2 regions of the Stenotrophomonas sp. YJH_SMC_110 genome follow, and region 2 is predicted to be linked to the other one. Evidence: riboswitches for the same ligand, from Rfam matches in the RefSeq annotation. Region 2 holds a riboswitch; the other holds the start of a gene.
What was found. A riboswitch is a leader RNA that binds a small molecule or an ion and turns the genes downstream of it on or off. The one in region 2 is predicted to bind glycine.
Positions count from the first base shown of each region.

Region 1: another riboswitch for glycine. It lies ahead of gcvP (aminomethyl-transferring glycine dehydrogenase); the one in region 2 lies ahead of AC5P6H_RS02675 (trimeric intracellular cation channel family protein).

Region 1 is NZ_JCAFSM010000011.1:2,112-7,090, forward strand. It holds gene AC5P6H_RS17580 (M2 family metallopeptidase) at 1-193, shown strand, start outside; gene AC5P6H_RS17585 (hypothetical protein) at 313-705, opposite strand; gene AC5P6H_RS17590 (siderophore-interacting protein) at 775-1,668, opposite strand; gene AC5P6H_RS17595 (multidrug effflux MFS transporter) at 1,809-3,035, opposite strand; glycine riboswitch at 3,335-3,437, shown strand; gene gcvP (aminomethyl-transferring glycine dehydrogenase) at 3,500-4,979, shown strand, end outside.
Region 2 is NZ_JCAFSM010000001.1:605,920-610,898, reverse strand. It holds gene AC5P6H_RS02680 (3-deoxy-7-phosphoheptulonate synthase) at 1-341, shown strand, start outside; gene AC5P6H_RS02675 (trimeric intracellular cation channel family protein) at 604-1,221, opposite strand; glycine riboswitch at 1,304-1,409, opposite strand; glycine riboswitch at 1,423-1,512, opposite strand; gene AC5P6H_RS02670 (GIY-YIG nuclease family protein) at 1,553-1,816, shown strand; gene AC5P6H_RS02665 (nuclear transport factor 2 family protein) at 1,948-2,379, shown strand; gene AC5P6H_RS02660 (hypothetical protein) at 2,383-2,799, shown strand; gene AC5P6H_RS02655 (NAD(P)/FAD-dependent oxidoreductase) at 2,892-4,172, opposite strand; gene AC5P6H_RS02650 (NYN domain-containing protein) at 4,296-4,979, shown strand, end outside.

The DNA.
Region 1 (4,979 bases), on a different contig from region 2:
GAAATACTGGGCGATGCTGAGCAAGGGTGCCAGCCAGCCGTGGCAGGCCACGCTGAAGGAGCTGACCGGCACCGACAAGCTCGATGCCGGCCCGATGATCGAGTACTTCACGCCGGTCAACGAGTGGCTGAAGCAGCAGAACGAAGGCCAGATGTGCGGCTGGCAGGCCAACGCGGCACCGGCGGCGAAATGAGAAAAGGGGCGGGTCCGCAAGGATCCGCCCCTTCCTGGTAGTGCCGGCCGCTGGCCGGCAACTACGCGATGAAGACCCCGCGGGCAGCCGGCCAGCGGCCGGCTCTACCGGAATGCCTGTCAGCTGTCCTTCTTCGCCGCCATCGCCGCGGCCAGGTCCGCCTTGAACTCCTCGAAGGTCTGGCCCTTTTCCTTTGCTTCGGCCTGTGCGGCGTCGCGCAGCGCATCGGAGTACATCAGGCGCACCGGCGTGCCGTTGCGCTCGTGCAGTTCACCGGCCTGCATGATCAGCGCCAGTACCTGCGCGGCGGAGTCACTGTGGCCGGCGATACGGCCGTCCATGCCCAGCACCCATTCGCCATCGCGGCGCACGACACCGGCCAGCAGGGTGCGCTGCGCGTCGCGCAGTTCCGCATGCGGCTCCACCGGCGAGGCCTGGGCAGCGGCCTTGTTGGCGGCCTGCTTTTCCTGGCGACGGCGCTGGTCGCGGCGGGTCTTGGAGCTGGTGGACATGGTGCGGTACCGCTGCGAGGGGGGCGCAAGGATAGCGCACCCCCGCCCGCCACACCGCTTCACACCCCCTCAGTCCAACACTTTCCCGTGCCGCCAGTAACCCATGAAGGTGATCGTGCGGCGGTCCAGCCCGCACTCGCGGACCAGATGGCGACGGATCGCCATCACCGCTCCCGCCTCGCCTGCCACCCAGGCATACAGCGGCCCCGCCACGCTGGCATCGGCCTGTTCCCAGAGGATCTGCGCGTCGACGTCGATCTCTTCCAGTTCTTCGCCAGCGACCACGCTCGAGGCGGCCAGGCGCGCCTGCACCGCCTGCAACAGAGGCGCCCCGTACGCCGCCTGCCCGCGCGGCAACCAGACCAGCTCGGCCGTGGCCGGCGCCTTCAGGCGAACCGCATCACCGGCCTGCGCCACTTCCAGCAGGGCCAGCGTACGTGGCGGATCCACCCTGGCCGCCAGTTCCTCAAGAATGCCGGCCACTGCCGGCAGCGCGGTCTCGTCAGCCACCAGCAGCACCTGGCCAACGCCGGCCGGCGGCTTCCATTCCCAGCCCTCGCTGCTGTCGGCGCAGTCGGCATCCGGGGCCAGCAGCACCACGCGGTCGCCCGGCCGTGCATGGATGGCCCATCGCGAGGCCGGCCCGGTCTCGCCATGCAGCACGAAATCAACATCGACCTCGCCCTGCTCTGCACGCAGCTGGCGGAGGGTGTAGGTGCGCATCGGCGGGCGCTGATCGTCCGGCAGGGCCCGATAGCGTGGGTACCAGTCCTCGCCGCTGGGGACCTGCGGCACCTCCTGGCCGGGCAAGGGGAAGAACACCTTGATGCGCTGGTCGGGCCCTCCGGTCGTCATCCGCGCCACGTCGGCACCGGTGAACACCATGCGGTCCAGGGAAGGGGAAAGAACGCGGCGCTCCTTCAGCGCCACCTCGAACAGGCGGTAGGTCTGCTGCGCAGCCATGGGGAACCTCATGCAACGACAGTGGATCGGCTGGCTGTCGTGCACCTGTGCACCGGCTGGCTGGAGTGCCCAGCCTAGTCCGGCGGTTTCCCGTCGCAAGCGTTGCGGGCGTCGTAGCCTGCCCTACCCCTGCGCGCTGCTCAGTGACCCGTGCAGGCTGCCTGCGCCGCGCGTTCGCGCCGGTGTTCCCAGTACCAGAACACGAAGCCGGCGCCGAAGAACCCAGCCTGGCCCAACGCCAGGTGCAGCGGGCTGGCGCTGAGCAGCGGCGACACCACGCCGGCCACCACGGTGCTGATCATCAGCTGCACGAAGGCCTGCAGCGACGAGGCCAGGCCGCGCTGGTGCGGGTACATGTCCAGCACCGCCAGCGCCAGGATCGGGAAGATCAGCGCCATGCCCATGCCACCCAGGAAGATCGGCAGCACCGCCCACGGCAGCACGAACTGCGGCGCCAGCGCCACGTAGCCGACGTTCAGCAGCACCGACAGCGCGCACAGGCCGAAACCAATGGATACCTGGCGGGTGGGCGTGGTGTGCCCGGCCATGCGCCCGGACAGGAACGAGCCGGTGGTCATGCCGCCGATGGTGGGGATGAACAGCCAGGCGAAACCGCCCTCGCCCAGGTGCAGGTGCTGCATCACGAACACCGGTGCCGAGGAGATGTACAGGAAGATGCCACCGAAACCGATGCTGCCGGCCAGCGCCAGGCGCAGGAAGCGCGGATTGAAACCGATGCGCACGTAATCACGCATCAGCACCCGCGGCGACAACGGAACGCGCGCTTCGAGCGGATGGGTCTCCGGCAGGTAGCGGGCGGTGGCCGCCAGCAGAACCAGTGCGAACACCACCAGGAACCAGAAGATCAGCGGCCAGCCAGCACCGCTGAGCAGGATCCAGCCACCGATGATCGGCGCGATCGCCGGGGCGATGCCGAACAGCATCGACACCTGGCTCATCAGCCGCTGCGCGTCGTGACCGTGGTACAGGTCGCGGATCACCGCGCGGCCGACGATCATGCCGACGCCTGCGGACAGGCCCTGCAGGGCGCGGAACCCCAGCAGCGTGGTCAGATCGGTGGACAGCGCACAGCCGACCGAGGCGCCGACGAACACCACCAGGCCGCCGAGGATCACCCGCTTGCGGCCCCAGGCATCGGACAGCGGGCCGTGTGCCAGGCTCATCAGGCCGTAGAACAGCAGGTACACGCTGATGGTCTGCTGCACCGCCACCTCGTCCACCGCCAGGCGCTGGGCCAGCTGCGGGAACGCTGGGAAGATGGTGTCGATCGAGAACGGACCGAACATGGCCAGGCCGGCGAGCAGCAGGGCCATGCGGCGGGTGGAAGGAGCAACAGCGGCAGTCATGGAGAAGGCGTCCGGCAGGGCCATGCGCGGCACGCACGGCGGGCGCCAGTCCCCTGCAGCAGGGACGGCGCCAGATGAATTCGGGTATCCGCCCATCATAGGTGGGGATTGCGCCTGATGCCATGCAGCAGTGCACAAAACGCACGGGCGGGCCATCGGCCATTCAGGCGCCGCGGCCGGGCCCGCAGGCGGCTGGCGCGCCCGCAACGGGCTATAATCGGCGGGCAACACGGTGGGAGAAGCGGAACACCGCTGCCGAAGGCGCAACGCCCGTAATCGCTCAGGCCCGATACCACCCGTAACACAACTCTGGAGAGACCGGTTCGATCCGGCGCCGAAGGGGCACGAAGCCGCGGTTTTCCGCGCTTCCAAACTCTCAGGCAAAAGGACAGAGGGGCGCCCCGCAGACCGCCGACCGGCGGCTTGTGCCCGTGCGTGTGCCCTTTCCTGACGGATCCTTCGCCATGTCCCAGAACACCCCTTCCCTGCGTGAGCTCGAGCACCACAATGCGTTCGTCGAGCGCCACATCGGCCCCAACGATGCCGAGATCGCGCAGATGCTCGACGTCGTCGGCCACGCGTCGCTGGATGCGATGACCGATGCCATCGTACCGGCCAAGATCAAGTCGCCGGCGCCGCTGGCACTGCCGGAATCGATGACCGAAGTGCAGGCACTGGCGAAGATCCGTGCGATCGCCGACAAGAACACCGTGCTGCGCAGCTTCATCGGCCAGGGCTACTACGGTACCCACACGCCGAACGTGATCCTGCGCAACATCCTGGAAAACCCGGCCTGGTACACCGCCTACACCCCGTACCAGGCCGAGATCTCGCAGGGCCGCATGGAAGCGCTGATCAACTTCCAGACCCTGTGCGCCGACCTCACCGGCATGGAAATCGCCAACGCCTCGCTGCTGGACGAAGCCACCGCCGCAGCTGAAGCGATGACCCTGGCCAAGCGTTCGGCCAAGTCGAAGTCGGACACCTTCTTCGTGCACGACGCCGTGCACCCGCAGACCCTGGAACTGCTGCGTACCCGCGCCGAGCCCATGGGCATCGTGCTGCGCGTCGGCACCCCGGCGGAGGCACTGGAAGCAGAAGCCTTCGGCCTGCTGCTGCAGTACCCGGACACCTTCGGCCAGATCGGCGACTACAAGGCGCTGGTCGAGGCCGTGCACGCGCGCGGCGGCCTGGTGGCCGTGGCCACCGACCTGCTGGCGCTGACCCTGCTGGCCGCCCCGGGCGAATGGGGTGCGGACATCGTGGTCGGCAACAGCCAGCGTTTCGGCGTGCCGTTCGGCTTCGGCGGCCCGCACGCCGCATTCATGGCCTGCCGCGACGCCTACAAGCGCTCGATGCCGGGCCGCCTGATCGGCGTCTCGGTCGATGCCCAGGGCAACCCGGCCTACCGCCTGACCCTGCAGACCCGCGAGCAGCACATCCGCCGCGAGAAGGCCACCTCCAACATCTGTACCGCACAGGTGCTGCTGGCGGTGATGGCCTCGATGTATGCCGTGTACCACGGCCCGGAAGGCCTGACCCGCATCGCCCGGCGCACCCACCGCCTGGCCTCGATCCTGGCCGCCGCGCTGCGCGAGGCCGGCGTGCAGGTCGGTGGCGACTTCTTCGACACCCTGCATGTCACCGGCGTGCACGCCGATGAGATTCACGCCAAGGCCCGCGCCGCCGGTTACAACCTGCGTGCGATCGACAGCGACTCGGTCGGCATCAGCCTGGACGAGACCGCCACCCGCGCCGACGTGGTCGCACTGGCCGCCGTGTTCGGTGCGCAGGCCGACGTCGACGCGCTGGATGCCAGCACCGCCGATGCGCTGCCGGCCGGCCTGCTGCGCCAGTCCGCATTCCTGACCCATCCGGTGTTCAACACCCACCACAGCGAGCACGAACTGCTGCGCTACCTGCGCTCGCTGGCCGACAAGGACC
Region 2 (4,979 bases):
GCGTCGCCGACGCCTGCCAGGTGCTGGCCAAGGCCAAGCTGCCGACGCGCCTGATGATCGACGCCAGCCACGCCAACAGCCTGAAAAACCCCGAGAACCAGCCGAAGGTGATCGAGGACATTGCTGTTCAGCTGGAAGACGGCGAACAGCGTATCGTTGGCGTGATGATCGAGAGCCATCTGGTCGGTGGCCGCCAGGAACTGGTGGACGGCCAGCCGCTGGTTTACGGGCAGAGCATCACCGATGGCTGCATCGACTGGGACACCACCGTGACGGTGCTGGAGCGTCTGGCTGCGGCCGTGCGCGCCCGTCGCGACGTGAAGGTGTCCGAAGCAGCCTGATCGAAGCCGCCTGAGTGCGGCACGTGTGTGGATGGCGGCCAGCGCCTGCGGGGGTGCGGCCGCGATCAGGGCCGGTCGGAGTTGGAGGCCGGCCCATCTGCACCGGCGATGCGCCTGGCGCTGCGCATGAGCGACAGCGCCAGGTACATCGCCGGGGTGGTGATACCGCTTCCTGTAGCGTCGAGCCATGCCCGACCTGCGCGCGAAGCGCGTTGGTTTCCTGCAAAGAGCAGTCGAGCATGGCTCGACTTTACGAAGAGGCTCAATGCACTTCGTCGTGGTACACGAACTTCGGCATTTCCCAGCGGTAGTGGATCGCCAGCAGGCGCAACGCGAAGCCGCCGCCGAGGCAGCACAGGATCGCGGTGGCATCGGCCACGCCCCAGTGCAGCAGCAACAGATAGGCCGCGCCGGTCAGCAGCGCGATGATCGCGTACAGCTCCTTCTGGAAGATGAGTGGCACCTCGTTGCAGAGGATGTCGCGCAGCACCCCGCCGAACGCGCCGGTCAGCATGCCGGCGATCAGCACGATCGGCATTGCATGGCCGGCTTCGCGCGCGATCGAGCAGCCGATCAGGGTGAAGGCGATCAGGCCCAGGCCATCGAGCACCAGGAAGGTGCGGCGGAAGTGGTGCATCCAGCGCGCCACCCAGGTGGCGATCAGCGCCGCGCATACGGTGAAGCCCAGGTACTCGGGATGCTTCACCCAGCCCAGCGGATAGTGGCCGAGCAGGATGTCGCGCAGCGAGCCGCCACCGAGGGCGGTGACGCAGGCGATCATGACCACGCCGAACAGGTCCATGCGGCGGCGGCCGGCGGACAGTGCGCCGGTCATGGCTTCGGCGGAAATGGCGATCAGGTAGATGATGGACAGCAGCATGGGACAGGCTCCGGGCGCGGTGGGGCCGGCCATGCGCGACCGCCGCCACTGCCTGCGCAATGACGGGATGACGATGACCGGTGCCGCTCCCGCTGTCCTTTTGCCTGAGAGTTCAGCGGCATGGGCCGCGTGCCCCTTCGGCGGATCGTCCCGGGCATGCCCGGTGACCTCTCTCCAGCTCGGCGAGTCGAATGCATGGTTGGTGGGATTCCAGCCCACCGGCCTGAGCGATCATGGGAGCCTGCGCCTTCGGCGGGCGCCAGCGCGGCGCCTCTCTCCTGCATTCGGGTGCCAGTATATCCGCTGCAGTGCAGCACGGCATAATCCAGGCATGGCCCCGTCCGTCCGCCCGTGGTTCCTGTACCTGCTCGAATGCCGCGATGGCAGCTATTACGCCGGCATCAGCACCGATGTGGAGGCGCGTTTCGCCGCCCACCAGGCCGGCAAGGGCGCGCGCTACACCCGGGCCCGGCCGCCGCTGCGCGTGCTGGCCGTGCGCGAATACCCGGACCGGGCCGCGGCCTCGCGGGCCGAGTGGCAACTCAAGCAGCAGCCCCGCGAACGCAAGCTGGCCTGGCTGCAGACGCTTCTGTAGAGCCGAGCCCATGCTCGGCTGCTGCTGGCATGGCCGAGCACGGGCTCGGCTCTACAGTAGATCCACGCCCTGCGTGGATGGGCTACCCGGTCCATGCGATGATCGCCCCGCGCCCAGAGCTGGAGACCCGGATGTCCACGATCGCCCTGCTGTTCGCTCTCTCCGCAGCAACGAGCCCTGCCGCCGACGCCGCCACGATCGCGGCCATCGAAGGCACCTGCCACGACTACGTCGATGGCCAGCTGGAGGCCGACCCGCAGCGCGTCGCCCGTTCCCTGCATCCGGACCTGGCCAAGCGCGCTGTGCTCGGCGATACACCCGACGAGCGCCTGGGCCTGCGCCGGATGTCGAAGGAAGAGCTGGTCTCGTTGACGAAACAGGGTGCGCTGAAGACCCCGAAGGATCAATGGGATCGCCGCTGCACGGTGCTGGACGTGACCGGCAACGCGGCCTCGGTGCGGCTGGAAACCCCGTGGTTCGTCGACTACTTCCACATGGGGCGTTTCGACCAGCGCTGGGTCATCGTCAACGCACTGTGGTACCCGAAACCGAAGGCGCACTGAGCGATGCGTGCCGCCGGCAACGCATGGATCTCCGTCGTCGTGCTGGTCGCCGGCATCGCGCTGCTGCCTGGCCTGCTGTATCTGCTCGGGCTGGCATTGGTGGACGGCCGGCCGAAGCCGGCCGACCGCGCGCCCAGTGGCGTGGCTGCGTGCAGCGGTGAGCCACGGGCGGGATACCAGCCAATGAACCCCTGGCGCTTCACCGCCCAGTTCTTCGACAAGGACGGGATGAAGAACAAGGTGCCTGAAGTGGAGCGGGAGGCCTTCTGGATTGCCCGGCGCCACCTGTGGCGGCAACCTCGGCGCGGCATGCTGCGCTGGCATCTCAGCAGCACCGCGTTGGCGATCTGGATCACCCGGCATTGGAGTACCGCGCAGATTGCGGACACCGCGAGGAAGGAGGACTTCTGCCGGAAGTAGATCCACGCCATGCGTGGATGGCGCTCCATGTTTGTTGACGGGGTCAGAGCCCTTTCCCGCGGAAAGGGATCCGACCCCTGTTGCGTGCGGCCTTACCGCCTCGGCCGCCGGTCGTCCTGGTCATCACCGAAGATGATGCGCGCGCTGCGCTGGTAGCTCCAGTACGCGACCGCCCAGTTCAGCAGCACCACGATGCGGTTGCGGAAGCCGATCAGGAAGAACACGTGCGCGGCCAGCCAGAACCACCAGGCCAGCACGCCGGAGAGCTGCAGCCGGCCCAGGTGCACGATCGCGGCCATGCGGCCAATGGTGGCGAGGTTGCCGTAGTCGGCGTACTTGAACGGCCCCGGTGCCGCCTTGCCATGCAGGCGCGCGCGGACCACCTCGGCCACGTACTTGCCCATCTGCTTGGCCGCGGGCGCCACGCCGGGAACCGGCTTGCCGTCGGCCTGGCTCAGTGCGGCCAGGTCGCCGGCCACGAACAGCTCCGGGTGATCGGGCAGGGTCAGGTCCGGCTGCACCTGCACGCGGCCGGCGCGGTCCAGCGGCACGTCCAGCGTGCGCGCCAGTGGTGAAGCGGCCACGCCGGCGGCCCAGACCACGGTGCGGGCCGGCACGAACTGCTCACCGAGCTTGAAGCCCTGGCTGTCGATGTCGCTCACCGGGGTACCGGTCAGCACTTCCACGCCCAGCTTTTCCAGCTGGCGGCGCGCCTTCAGCGAAAGCACTTCCGGGAACGAGGACAGCACGCGCGGCCCAGCCTCGACCAGCCGCACCTTGGCGCTGGCCGGATCGATGTGGCGGAATTCGTTGCGCAGCGTGTGGCGCGCGATCTCGGCCAGCGTGCCGGCCAGTTCGACGCCGGTGGGGCCACCACCGACGATGGCGAAACTCAGCCACGCCGCCTTCCTGGCCGGGTCCGGTTCGGCCTCGGCACGCTCGAACGCCAGCAGCAGCTTGCGGCGCAGTGCAATGGCATCGTCCAGCGTTTTCAGGCCGGGGGCATCATCGGCCCACTGGTCGTTGCCGAAGTAGGCGTGGGTGGCGCCGGTGGCCAGCAGCAGGCTGTCGTAGTCCAGCGTGCTGCCATCGGCCATGCCGATCTGCCGTGCCTGCTTGTCGATGGCGACCACTTCGCCGAGGCGGACTTCCACGTTGCGCTGGTGGCCGAGGATGTGGCGCAGCGGTGCGGCGATATCCGGCGCGGACAGGCCGGCGGTGGCCACCTGGTACAGCAGCGGCTGGAACAGGTGATGGTTGCGGCGGTCGACCAGGGTGATGCGTATGCGCTCGCGGGCCAGGGCACGGGTGGCCCAGAGACCGGCAAAACCGCCGCCGACAACGACCAGGTGGGGAACGCGCTCGCGACTCATCGACTCACTCCAGTGGGGGCATTGGGGGAAGCGCCTGGCATCTTCGCACGGCGGCCACCTGTCACGTCAGCGCCTGGGTGGATCGGCGATACTCGGGTTCAGGCAACCGCCCGCGAGGAATCCATGAGCGAACCGGAAAAGCGCATCGCCCTGTTGATCGATGCCGACAATGCGCCGGCCTCGAAGATCGACGAGGTCCTGGCCGAAGTCGCCCGCTATGGCGTGGCCAACGTGCGCCGTGCCTACGGCAACTGGAAGAGCCCGCGGTTGAAGGGCTGGGAAGCGGTGCTGCACGAATACGCGATCCGCCCGATCCAGCAGTTCGCCTACAGCAAGGGCAAGAATGCGTCGGACATGGCGATGGTGATCGATGCCATGGACCTGCTGTACGCGCGCAACCTTGATGGCTTCGCCATCGTGTCGAGCGATGCCGATTTCACCCCGATGGTGATGCGCCTGCTGACCGACGGCGTGAAGGTGTATGGCTTCGGCGAAAAGAAGACGCCGGAACCGTTCGTCAACGCGTGCTCGAAGTTCACCTACCTGGAAGCGCTGGGCCAGACCCACGCCAGCGTGCCGGATGCCGAGCAGGCATCGAGCGAACAGGCATCGAACGAGCCCGTCGCCAATGATGATGCACGCCCGCGCAAGAGCGGGGCGGAGATGCGCAGCGACACCCGGCTGGTGAAGATGCTGCGCCGCGCGGTGTCCTCGGCCGAGGGCGAGGATGGCTGGTCGCACCTGGGGCCGGTCGGCAGCCAGATCGGCAACCAGGCCTCGTTCGATCCGCGCAACTATGGCTACGGC